DNA from 3 places in the Comamonas sp. MYb396 genome. Region 1 is predicted to be linked to each of the others. Evidence: predicted binding sites of a transcription regulator. Region 1 holds the regulator's gene; each other region holds the start of a gene.

Region 1 (3,992 bases):
GCAGCCGCTACTACCAGGCCCTGGCGTTGAGAGAGCAGCTGACCCAGGCGGGCAGCACGCCCTACACCGTGCTGCGTGCCGCACCCCTGTACGAAAGCCTGGCGCAGCTGGCACAGGGCGGCGCAGCCGACACGGCGCTGACCATGCCCCTAGCGCGTATGCAGGCGATGGCCGCAGAGGACCTGGCGATGCTGGTGGCCGATGCCGCGCTGGCGCAGCCGTTGGATGGCTGCATGGAGGTGGCCGGGCCCCAGAAGATGGCGATGGCCGACTGGATGCAGCATTACCTGCGCTTGCGCGGCGACCCGCGGGAAGTGCTGGGCGATGCCCACGCTCTGTATCGGGGGGCGTTGCTGGACGGTGACAGCTTGCTGCCCACGGGACCCGCTCGCCTGGGACGGACCACGCTGGCGGCCTGGGTCTGCAAATGCAGGGCGGCTTGATGCCCCAGGCATTGGCTGGACACCGGGGTGTGATTATTTTCAAACGATTGGACGACTGATGACCCGTACCTTGCTCTTGAACTGTGGCCCCCATGGCCAGGCCAGCCATGGCTACCAACTGGCGGCCGATATGCTGGGCGAGCTGGGCCTAGCGCAGCATCCGCTGCTGGAACGTGATCTGGTGGCCACACCGATACCGCCGATCAGCCGCGACTACGCGTTGGCGATCACCGCCAATGCAAGCGCAGATGCACCCGCGCTGGCCTGGTCGGAAACGCTGATCAAGGAGCTGGAAGACAGCGATCTGCTGATGATTCTGACCCCCATGCACAACTTTGCGGTGCCGGCCACGCTCAAGCTCTGGCTGGACCATGTGATCCGTATCCACCGCAGCTTTGCATCCACGCCCGAAGGCAAGATTGGTTTGATGAAGGACCGTCCTAGCTTGGTATTGGTGAGTTCCGGCGGCTTCCATACGGGGCCCCGGGCCAAGCAGGAAGACTTTTTGACGCCCTATCTGCGCTATGCGCTGGCCTCCATTGGCATCCGCAATGTGCATTTTGTGTTGCTGCAAGGCCTGGTGTTTGGGCCTGACGCGGTGGCTGCTGCGCTGGATGGCGCAAGAGATGCGTTGCGCGAGCAACTGGCCCCATTCAAGCAGCAGGCGCTGGAGGCTTTGGCTGCTGCGCGCTGACAGGACAAGAGGCTGGCGCAAGTGGGCAGCAGACAGCGATGGCTGGCAGCGCGGGCTGCCGAGCACGCGGGCCTTGTGTCACCATGGCCTGGTCTGAGCGGCAGGAAGGGATGCTGCTGGCTGGGCAGCTCTGAGCCGCTGTTGCAACCGCCCTGCATATTGCCCGGAATTTCTCAGCGCCGTTCTGGAATCCCTCCGGTAGGCCGTTGTCTAGCCGGCCGCACCTAGCCGGCCGCACCTGGCCGGCCGCACCAACTGGCACATCGGGCCGCCTGCGGCATGGTGGCGCGTCAGGAATGCCGAGCCCCATGCCCAAACCCTTGGCCCGCCTGGCTCTGTTTGCAGCGTTCAACGCATGCTGGCGGCCAGACTTGATGCCCGCCTGGGCACCGGCTTAGACCGCGTGCAGATGTTCCAGCCGTTCCAGGCGTTCGAGCTCGGCACAGATATCGGCCATGCTGCCCGACATGGCCCAGCGCATACCCTTTTGGCGGTGCAGGCTGGCCGGTTGGGCCCAGTACATCTTGATGGGGGCATCGTTGGCGGCCTGGGCGCTGCAGCGCTGCACTGACAGGAAGGGGCGGGTGTGGGACTGTGCGCCTACCGAGAGGCGGCGGCGCGCAGCGGGTTTGCGCGGCAGGCGGATGCGGTCAATGGGGCGCTGTGCGGGGGCCTCATCGGCAGGGGAGTCTGCGTGGGGCTTTTCCATGCCGGACGTGTCCACGCGGGACGTATCCACGCCGGACATGTTCAGGCCCTGGCCATCGAGCAAGCTCAGCTGCTGGGCGGCGCCACGCTGTACAGCGGCAGAGGACGCGGTGGCAAAGCAGTGCACCTGGGCGGCGAGCTGGCCGTCATTGGCGGCGCCATGGCCGGGTCGGCGGCGGTTGCTGCGCACAATGGCACGCTGGATGGACTGGAACCAGGGCAGGCCAGCGACGAGGGAAAAGGGCGCAAGCGCGCACAATGCATCTGCTACAAGCATAGGAGACTCCTTGGTATACGGGTAACAGCAGGATTGCGCAGGGCGAGCGCATCCCCCAGGGCTGTGGGCCAAGAGCCCACAACGCCCGCTACCTGGGGTTGCGCAGAAAAGGGAGGGCCGAAGTGGCCGGAAGGGCCGCTAGGCCTAGTTCAGCATCGTGTTGCGGATCAGGCCCACGGCAATGCCTTCGATCTCAAAGGGCTCGCCGGGCTGCACGATGATGGGCAGGTAATCCGGGTTTTCGGCCAGCAACTCAATGCCGTCCTTGGTGCGCTGCAGGCGCTTGACGGTGACGTCATCGCCCAGGCGCGCCACAATGATCTGGCCGTTGCGGGCCTCGCGCGTGGCTTTGACGGCCAGCAGATCGCCATCGATGATGCCGACATCGCGCATCGACATACCGCGCACCTTGAGCAGGTAATCGGGCTGCTGCTGGAACAGGCCGCCCTCCACGGTATAGGTTTGGTCGACATGCTCTTGCGCCAGGATGGGCGAGCCGGCCGAGACGCGGCCGATCAGCGGCAGGGCCAGCTGGGCGAGCTCTTGCACCACGCGGCCGAGGCCGGCGGTGGCATTGGACACGCCTGCCAGCGGTGAGGAGAAGCGCGTGCCGCGAGCGGCATTGATGGAGCGCACGGTATCGCTTTGCAGGCGAATCCCCCGGGAGGTGCCGCTGACCAGCTCGATCACGCCCTTGCGGGCCAGCGCCTTGAGGTGGTCTTCTGCCGAATTGGCCGATTTGAAGCCCAGCTTGCTGGCAATCTCGGCGCGCGTTGGCGGGGCGCCGGTGCGCGAAATGGCGGTCTGGATCAGGTCCAGAATTTCTTGTTGGCGCGCGGTCAGTTTGGGATGGTCTCGCATAAGATCTCCGTGTGATCTGCGGTGCCGGGCAGAAGCAAAGCCACTGTGCATCCCAACACCTGTATATCAATCCAGTACCTGTATTTTTAACCAGTTTTTTGCAGGAGGCAAGCCTTGCAGCCAAAAATTTTGATCATCGGCACCGGCGGCACCATTGCCGGCATGGCCGATGATGCCGAGAAACCCGGCCAATACCGCGCAGCCCAGCTGTCCATTGCGGCCTTGCTGGCGGGTGTGAGCGGCATCGAGACAGCTGCGGCAGGCCCGCTGGATGCGGTGCAGATAGCGCAAATTGATAGCAAGGACATGAACGACGAGGTCTGGCATGCACTGCTCAAGCGCTGCGATGCGGCCATGCGCGATGAGACCGTGCGCGCTGTTGTTATCACCCACGGAACCGATACGCTCGAAGAGACGGCCTGGTTCCTGCACTGCGTTTTAGGACGCCTGGCCAAGCCCGTGGTGCTGACCTGCGCCATGCGCCCGGCCAATGCGCTGATGCCCGATGGCCCGCAAAACCTCAAGGATGCCGTGGCCGCCGCAGCGGCGCTGGATGCGGATGGCCAACCTCTGCTGCGGGAGGTGGTGGCCGTGACGGGCGGCGGCGAGCTGCACAGCGCGCGCTGGCTGCAAAAGCTGCACCCGCACCGCTTGCTGGCCTTTTCATCGGGCGAGCAGGGCCCCTTGGGCTGGGTGGATGGCATGACCGTGCGCCTGCGCCAGGGCTATGCGCCGCAAGCTGAAGATGTGGCGGGCGACTACACCGGCAGCGCCTGGCTGGCCGCCTTGCCTGCCCCCGCCAGCGCGCCCTGGCCCTGGGTGGAGATCGTTACCAGCCATGCCGGTATGCGCCCCGGGCTGGTGGACGCCCTGCAGGCCCAGGGCATCGACGGCCTGGTGGTGGCGACCACCGGTAATGGCACCGTGCATCAGGTGCTGCTGGAGGCCATGGTGCGTGCACGCCAGCAAGGTTTGCCGGTATGGCGCAGCAGCCGCTGCAGCGATGGCG
Region 2 (3,992 bases), on a different contig from region 1:
GCTCACCGGCAAAAAGCCAGGGCTGCGGTGCCACCAGCCGCCTTCGATGCGCTGCGGGCCCAGCAGCAGCTGCAAGGGGCCGTGGTAGAGCGGCCGGCTCTGGCTGTCTTGCAGCAGTTGCAGGGGGGTGAGCAGCAAGAAGCTGGGTTGGGCAAGGGGCGGCACATGCAGCGGTGCATGCAGCCGTGAATGGGGCTGTGCAGCGGGTGGGGCGGCCTTGGCCTTGCCGGCGGGCTGCGCGGGGAGCCACTGCACCTGCCACTCGGGGCGGTGGTCGGGCCGCAGCAGCGGGCGCTGCACCTGGTCTTCGCCCAGGCGGGCGGTGATGCGTTCGAGCACCTGCTCCAGGCTTTCGCCATCGGCGGTTTTGTCGGGCAGCAGGCTGGCGCTGCGCTCTTGCAGCGCTTCGGGCGCATCGGCATGCAGGCTCAGCTCGCCCACGGGGGCTTGCAGCTCTACATGGGCCAGGTGCTCTTGCAGCAGGCGGCACAGGTGCTGCAGATCGCGCGTGGTGCTGGCGGTGTGGATGGTCAGCTCGCCGCCATCGCCCACATGGCGGGAGCGCATTGCATCATGGCTCCAGCACAGCCGAAAGCTGCGCACGCCCGCCCGCTGCGCCGCCAGCCAGCCGCACAGCTGCAGCAGCAGGTGGCGCGCGCCATGCATCAGCGCATCGGCCTGGTCGATGCGCATGGGCAGCTCCAGCCGGGCATCAAAGCGGGCGGGCAGCTGGATCCAGGGGTAGCGGTCGGGCAGCAGGCCATGGGCCTGGTCGAGGGCTTTCAAGATGCCCGTATCCATGCGCCGGGCCAGTGCGCCCCGGGGCAGCGCATGCACGGCGCCCAGGCTCTGGCAGCCCAGCTGGCTCAGCAGCTCGGCATGGCGGGCCACCGCATCGATGGCCTGCAAGGGCAGGGGCGCCAGCACCTGGGGCAGCGGCTGGCCCATGCCGTGGCGGATGCCGCAGCGCGCCAGCGCAATGGCAGCCAGGCTGGTGGGGGCCCAGCTGATGGCTTGCACGCCCAGCTGCCGGCTCTCGCGCAGCAGGCGCCGGGCCAGCTGCTGGCGCCCGCCAAACAGGCGCTCGCTGGCCGAGAGCTCCAGCACCAGCGCATCGCCAAACACACTGTCCGAGGGCACGCAGGCCAGGCGCGGCGTGAACTGCTGCGCCCACAGTGCCAGGCCTTGCATCTGGGCCGTGGGCGTGGCGGGCGCGGCTGGGGTGGCCTCAGTGCTGCAGGCTGGACTGGGGCGCGCGCTGGCGGCGGGGCGGGGGAGTTGGGGCAGCAGAGCGGCCCAGATCGCTGTCATGGTCTGGCAAGAGGATGGCTCGGGTCGAGGTGGTGGAAGGAAGGGTGGCTGGCTGCGGCACGGTGCCGGGCCACAGGCGGGTGGGCAGCACGGCTTGCAGGCTGGGCGGCACGGCGGGCAGCTCCAGCGTGCCCTCGTGCACAGGGCCCCGGCGTTTGAGCAGCTCCAGCTGCAGCGACCAGGGCTGGCTGCTGCGCACCAAGAGGCGCAACGGCGCGGCCGAGGCCTGGTGCCGGCTGCTCTCGGGCCGGAACACAAACACCAGGCCTTCAAACTGCTGGGCGCTGATCTGCAGGCGGCGAATCTGCTCGGGCTGCACCTGCGGCAGCCAGGCCAGCAGTGCGGCGGCGGCATTGGCCCGGAGCAGCTGCTCCAGCGCCCAGAGCTGGTCTTGCGGGCGGCTGCCATGGATCCAGACCAGCTGCCCAGGCGCCAGGCCGCTCTGCGCCAGCCCGCTGGCATGGGGCGGCAGCGGCGGGCCCAGTGCGATGACGGGTTTGTGCGGCGGGCACTGCTGCAGGGCCTTGCCGGTCAGGCGCCACTCCAGGGTGCCGGCCTGGGGCTGCAGCACCTCCGTCAGGCACTGGCTGGGCCAGCCCCTGCCAGGCAGCTGGGCATCGAGCGCATCCCAGCCGGTGGGGACGCCCGCCATCGGCGCGCGCACCAGGTGGTCGCCGCGCCAGAGCTGGGCGGCCACCGTGGGCGGCAGGGACAGGGCATCGAGTAGAGGCATGGCAAATAACTGTATATATGTACAGTATAAGAGCTTGTGCCTGGCTTATGTGTAACAGCGGGCGGGCACATGCGGAGCGACTGGGCCGGAAAGTGAGTGTCTGCCTTTGAAAACAACCCATTGCAGCTTTGTTTTGAAGCTGGCAGCCAGCCCGGGTAAGATCGCGGTACATGCAAATACCAGAACCCCACGACTCTGCCGACCGCCCTGCGCCGCCGTCTTCTGCCGCCTCTGCGCGGCGTGCGGCCGTGGTCGATGGTGTGGCGGTGGACGGCCTGGCGCCGGTGCCGCATCTGGAGCGCAAGGCCGGGGCATTGCTGCTGTTTACCTTGCTGCTGATCCTGGGCTCGGCCTTTTATCTGATGTATGCGCGCGGCGTATTTGAGCCCAAGCAGTCGCTGATCCTGACGGCCGATGACTCCGAGGGCGTCTCCATCGGCCTGGACATGACCTTCTCCGGTTTTGCGATCGGCAAGGTCAGCAAGATCGAGCTGGCGCCTGATGGCACGGTGCGCATCCATGTGGATGTGCCCGAGAAAGACGCGCACTGGCTGCGCAGCAGCAGCGTGTTCACCCTGGTCAAGGGCCTGGTGGGCGGCACGACGATCAAGGCCTACTCGGGCATTCTGGATGACCCGCAGCTGGAGGACGGCGCCGTGCGCGCGGTGCTCTCGGGTGATGCGACGGCCGAGCTGCCGCAGCTGATGAGCAATGCCCGCCAGCTGCTGGAGAACCTGAACATGATGACCTCGGCCGGCTCGGCCTTGGGCGGCACCCTGGAGCAACTGCGTGACCTGAGCACCAAGCTCAACGGCCCCAGCGGCGCGCTGGGCGTGGTGATGGGCGGCGACGCCGAGGCGCGCAAGATATCGCAGACGCTGGACCGCACCAACCAGCTGCTGGCGCGGCTCGATGGCCTGGCCAAGAATGCCGACAAGCAGGTCTTCGGGGCCGATGGCGTGATGCCCGAAGTGCGCGCCACGGTGCAGCAGCTCAATGCCGTGCTGGGCGATGTGCGCGGCAGCTTGAAGAAGGTGGATGCGGTGCTGGTGGAGGCCCAGGCCGTGGGTGCCAATGCCAAGGATGCGACCAACCAGCTGGGCGATTTGCGCGCCGATGTAGAGGCGAACCTGCGCAAGGTGGAAGGCATGCTGACCGAGCTGAACCGCAAATGGCCGTTTGCCAAAAAAGATGCCGAGGTGCGACTGCCATGAGCGCAGCTATTGCCATCACCACCCGCCTGGCCGCCGCACTGCTGGCCGCCGCTGTGCTGGGCGGCTGCGCCAGCAGCAAAAAGGCGCCCGACTGGGCGATCAACGAACAAGGCGCTGCCGAACGCGCGACCGATGCCTACCTGTCGGGCAACAGCCGGGTGGCGGATGCCGAATGGCGGCGTGCGCGCGATGAGGTCAGCCGCACCGCACGGCCTGATCTGCTGGCCCGATTGGAGCTGGCGCGCTGCGCCGCGCAGGTGGCCGCCTTGGATGCCGCCCCTTGCACAGGTTTTGAAGCGGTGGCCCAGGATGCCGCCGATGCCGAGCAGGTCTATGCGCGCTATCTGCAGGGCCAGTTGGCTGCCGGCGATGTGGCCTTGCTGCCCAAGGCCCAGCAGGCGGTGGCGCCCCTGGCGCCTGCGCAGGCAGCCGCTGCGCTGGCTGCGATAGAGGACCCGCTCTCGCGCCTGGTTGCTGCCGGCGTGCTGGCGGTGCGCGGGCCGTTGCCGATGGCGGTCGTCACCCAGGCGGTGGATACCGCCTCGGCCCAGGGCTGGCGCCGCGCTGTGATGGCCTGGCTGATCAACCAGCAGCGCCTGGCGCGGGAGCTGGGCGATACGGCGCTGGCCGACCAGGTGCAGCGCCGCCTGGATCTCTTGCAGGCAACGCAGAAATAAGCCTGCAGCCGCTCAAGCGCTGCATCCACTCACACCGATTGACCGGTCGCCGTATCG
Region 3 (3,992 bases), on a different contig from region 1:
GCAAATCCAGATCCCCCTCGCGGGCGGTGAACTCGCACAAGGCGCGCACCGCCACGGTGTAGCTCATGCGTCCGCCTCGCGCCACTGCACATGGCAGACTCCCACCGGTATGCCATGGGCGGCGCAGTATTCCAGCCAGCGGATCTGGTTGTCTTGCAGCTTGTCGCCCGGGCCTTTGACCTCCACCAGCTGGTAGCGCCGCTCTTGCGGCCAAAAGCGCACCAGGTCCGGAAAGCCCGTGCGGTTGGCCTGCAGATTGCCGAGCAGGCGCTGGAACAGCAGTTGGAGGTGGGCCGCTGGTATGCAGGCCAGCGCATGGTCCAGCAGCGCCTCCGTCAACGTGCCCCAAAACACAAAGGGCGACTGCAGCCCGGCCTTGTCGGCAAAGCGCTGACGGATTACCTCGGCGTAGCTGCCGTCGTCCAAGGCCGCCAGGCAAGCCTCAAACAGCGCCGCACGCCGCGCAACAAAATCGGGCGCATAGACATCAGCCGGCCCCGCCTGGAACGGATGAAAAAACGCCCCTGGCAATGGCGCAAAAATCGCCGGCCAGCACAGCAGGCCAAACAGCGAGTTGACGAGCGCGTTCTCGACATAAAACACTGGCGCGTCGTCGCGGTGCCAGTGGTCGCGCAAGGCGTATTCCACCGGCATCAGGCGCAGGCCTTCGGTGGCCTCGGCGGTGTTCATCGCCTCGCCAGCGCGCAAGGCGGCCTCCAACGCTGCGGCATCGCTCAGCGCATCCATCGCCGCCAGACCCTGCGGCATGCGTGGCATGCGCAGCACGCGCTCCAGCGCCACATCCTCGCGCAGCTGGGCCACCTCGGGTTTGAGCGCGCGGCGGCTGGCGCTGCGCTGGCCCAGGTGGCGGCGCAGGCGCGGCAGCATGCGGGCCAGGCGCTGGCTTTCTTCATCGCTCTCGGGCTGCTGCGCGGCGGCGCTGGCCAAGGCCAGGGCCTCGTCAAAGCGCTCCATGCGTTCGAGCACGCGCATGCGGCGGTGGCGTGCGCCCGGATAACGGCTGGCGGCATAGGCCTGCTCGGCCAGCGCCCAGCTTTGGCTGCGCTCGCAGGCCTGGCCCAGGCGCAGCAGCACCTTGGCATGGCGCTGCTGCAGCCAGGGGTTGGCACTGCGCCAGGCGGCCAGCGCGTCCATCAAGGCCTGGCGGTCCTCGTCCTCGTCCTCATCCACCGCCTGGCGCCACTGCTGCAGCTGGCGGTAGCCCTGCACATCGGCACGGGTCTGGAAGGCACGCGACTGCGCATCAAAGGCCACCGTCTCGTATTTGAAGATGCCCAGGTCGGCCAGCACAAACTCCGACCAGTCCTGGTGCAGATTGCCAAAGAACATCAGGCGCAGGCCCTCGGCCAGTTCGCCGACGGTGACGCGCCAGGCAGCATGCTCGGCATGCGGGTGCCAGCGGCGGTAGGGCTGCAGCTGCTCTTGGGCTTCTTGCTCGGTACCTGGATCAGACTGCTGAACCAGTTGGGCCAGCATCTCCGCCTTGCGCAGCGTGCGCGCCAAGCCAGCGTTGGCAAATATCTGCAGCAGCTCGGGCTTGGTGTGCAGCGCAAACAGCTCGGCCAGCGCCATGTCGGCATCGGCATCGATCCAGCCCAGCGCCAGCAAGGGCTGTGCGGCGGCATGCACATCGGGGATCTCTTCGTAGACCAGCTTGTCCGCGCGGAACCAGGGCCCGCGCCGCATCAGCATGCGCACCATCAGCGCCTGCGACGGCATGGGGGCTTGGGCAAAGTCCGCCAAAAACTGCTGCTCCTGCGCATCGAGCACATCGCCATAGCGCTGCCCCAGCCACTGCAGCGCGCGCTCGAAGTTGTGCAGGTAGTAGTAGCGGTGGGGGGCCAGCATGGGGGGTCGGATGCGGTGAAGGTGAGTGATAGCTTATCTGTATTTTTATACAGCTATTTTAACTTTGCCGCCATGTCCCCTTCTGGCCGTCAGGCTCGCGCAGCCGATAGCACTATTCCACTGCTTGCAGGCAGGCTATATACAAATGAGTTTGCGAATAGAAACGATTCTCATTTATTATGTTTTTATTTGACGCTGCCTTGATGCCGAGCAAAGTGTTTTCCGTTTATCCCGTGGAGGCGAGCCAACCGTGCCAAACCCAGACAGTGACATCCATCCGTTGGTGCAGGAGCACGGTGTGATGCTGCGCCACTATGCTGCACTGCAAGCGCGCTGCACGGCCCAGGTCGATGCACTGCGCGCGGAAGTCGAGGCGCTGCGCGCCCAGGTCACCCAGCTGCGGGCCCAGGTCATCATGCGCGACAGCGCCCTCATCTGGGAGCGCGAGGACCGCCTGGTGCACCTGTCGGCCATCGCCAACCGCGCGGCCGTCACGGCCGTGCGCCGCTGTGTGGACCCGGCCGCGACGATGGAAGTGGCCGCCGTGCCCCCGCCGCCACCCGATGCCTATCTGCAAGAGCTGGGCCAGCATGCCACCAACCTGGTGATCTGCCAGACCGGCTGCATCAGCCACGGCGGGTACTGGCGCGACCACGACCAGTGCAAGCGCCTGGGCAGCACCTGCCTGCTGGAAGACCCCCAGGCCTTTGTCCCCACAGAAACTGCCAAGGCCTCGCACGCCTGGGTGATGACGGCGGCCAGCGTGCCCGCCAAGGAGCTGCCATGAGCTCGCGTTTTCCGTCCTCCGTATCGGGTCCGCTGCTGCTGCGCGAATGGGAGCGCCTGACCCAGACCGGCGTGGAAGCCAGCCGCGACAACCGCCCCGAGCAGGCGCTGGCCTGGCATGAGCATGCGCTGCGCGTGGCGCACCAGCTGTTCCACGATGCGCCGGCCGGCGTCTGCGCCGATGACCGCCTGGCCGCCTTTGTGGTCGCGCACCTGAACCTGGCCGACTGCTTCAACACCTTGAGCCAGCCAATATCGGCGGGCGAGTGCATCAACTGCGCCCACCACCAGCTCTTGGCCTTGACGCGTGACGACCATGCCAGCGCCGACCTGCGATCGGCCGCCTGCAAGCACCTGCACCACACCTTTGCTGCATTGACCGAGCACCACAACCGCTGCGCCGCCCGCGAGCGCGAGGATGCGATGGAGCGGCAGGCCCACAGCGTTCCCATGCCTTCGGGCAACCCGCCGCCGGGCACGCTGCTGCACTGACAGCCGCCGCACCGGCATTGACCTCCCTGTTCTCCACTCAACAACTGACACACGATATGTCCTATACCCTGCCCAAGCTGGCCTATGCCTACGATGCCCTGGAGCCCAACATTGACGCCCAGACGATGGAGATCCACTACAGCAAGCACCACCAGACCTATGTGAACAACCTCAACGCTGCGGTTGAAGGCACGGAGTTTGCCAACCTGTCCGTCGAAGCGCTGGTGGCCCAGGTGGAATCGCTGCCCGAGAAGCTGCGCCTGCCCGTGCGCAACAACGGCGGCGGCCATGCCAACCACAGCCTGTTCTGGGAAGTGATGTCGCCCAGCGGCGGCGGCCTGCCCCAAGGCGATGTGGCCAAGGCCATCGATGCCGACCTGGGTGGTTTTGAGGCCTTCAAGGACGCCTTCACCAAGGCGGCACTGAGCCGTTTTGGCAGCGGCTGGGCCTGGCTGACTGTGACGCCTGAAGGCAAGCTGGCGGTGGAGAGCAGCGCCAACCAGGATTCGCCACTGATGAAGGGCATTGGCTCGGGCAACACCCCCATCCTGGGCCTGGATGTGTGGGAGCACGCTTACTACCTGAAGTACCAAAACCGCCGCCCTGAATACATTGCCGCTTTCTACAATGTGGTGGACTGGGGCGTCGTTGCCCGCAAGTACGCCGCAGCGCTGGGCAAGTAAGTCACTCCCTTCTTCGAGCACGCGAGCACGCACATGACCCCAGGCAACCAACCGATGGAAATGGACAACCAGCCCGACCCGCGCGATGACGCATCGCGCAGCACCGCCAGCCCTGCGCCCAAACCGGCGCTCAAGCTGCGAACCCGCATCGGTCTGCTGATC

The links. The regulator LexA, encoded in region 1, represses DNA repair genes until DNA is damaged. The targets are predictions, from matches to a motif close to ACTGTATNNNNATACAGT.
Region 2: a site for LexA is predicted at 2,053-2,070, ahead of imuA (translesion DNA synthesis-associated protein ImuA). Genes of this name have one in related genera too.
Region 3: a site for LexA is predicted at 1,906-1,923, ahead of WH265_RS16085 (VRR-NUC domain-containing protein). Genes of this name have one in related genera too.

The regions. Positions count from the first base shown of each region.
Region 1 is NZ_JBBGYU010000004.1:184,105-188,096, forward strand. Features, by position in the region: gene WH265_RS11110 (NmrA family transcriptional regulator) at 1-443, shown strand, start outside; gene WH265_RS11115 (FMN-dependent NADH-azoreductase) at 502-1,137, shown strand; gene WH265_RS11120 (hypothetical protein) at 1,532-2,122, opposite strand; gene lexA (transcriptional repressor LexA) at 2,267-2,983, opposite strand; gene WH265_RS11130 (asparaginase) at 3,098-3,992, shown strand, end outside.
Region 2 is NZ_JBBGYU010000005.1:306,136-310,127, forward strand. Features, by position in the region: gene WH265_RS13940 (Y-family DNA polymerase) at 1-1,311, opposite strand, end outside; gene imuA (translesion DNA synthesis-associated protein ImuA) at 1,229-2,044, opposite strand; gene WH265_RS13950 (MlaD family protein) at 2,215-3,258, shown strand; gene WH265_RS13955 (hypothetical protein) at 3,255-3,935, shown strand; gene WH265_RS13960 (hypothetical protein) at 3,965-3,992, opposite strand, start outside.
Region 3 is NZ_JBBGYU010000006.1:337,117-341,108, reverse strand. Features, by position in the region: gene WH265_RS16090 (ATP-dependent DNA helicase) at 1-67, opposite strand, end outside; gene WH265_RS16085 (VRR-NUC domain-containing protein) at 64-1,869, opposite strand; gene WH265_RS16080 (DUF2325 domain-containing protein) at 2,171-2,656, shown strand; gene WH265_RS16075 (hypothetical protein) at 2,653-3,147, shown strand; gene WH265_RS16070 (superoxide dismutase) at 3,204-3,830, shown strand; gene WH265_RS16065 (ZIP family metal transporter) at 3,891-3,992, shown strand, end outside.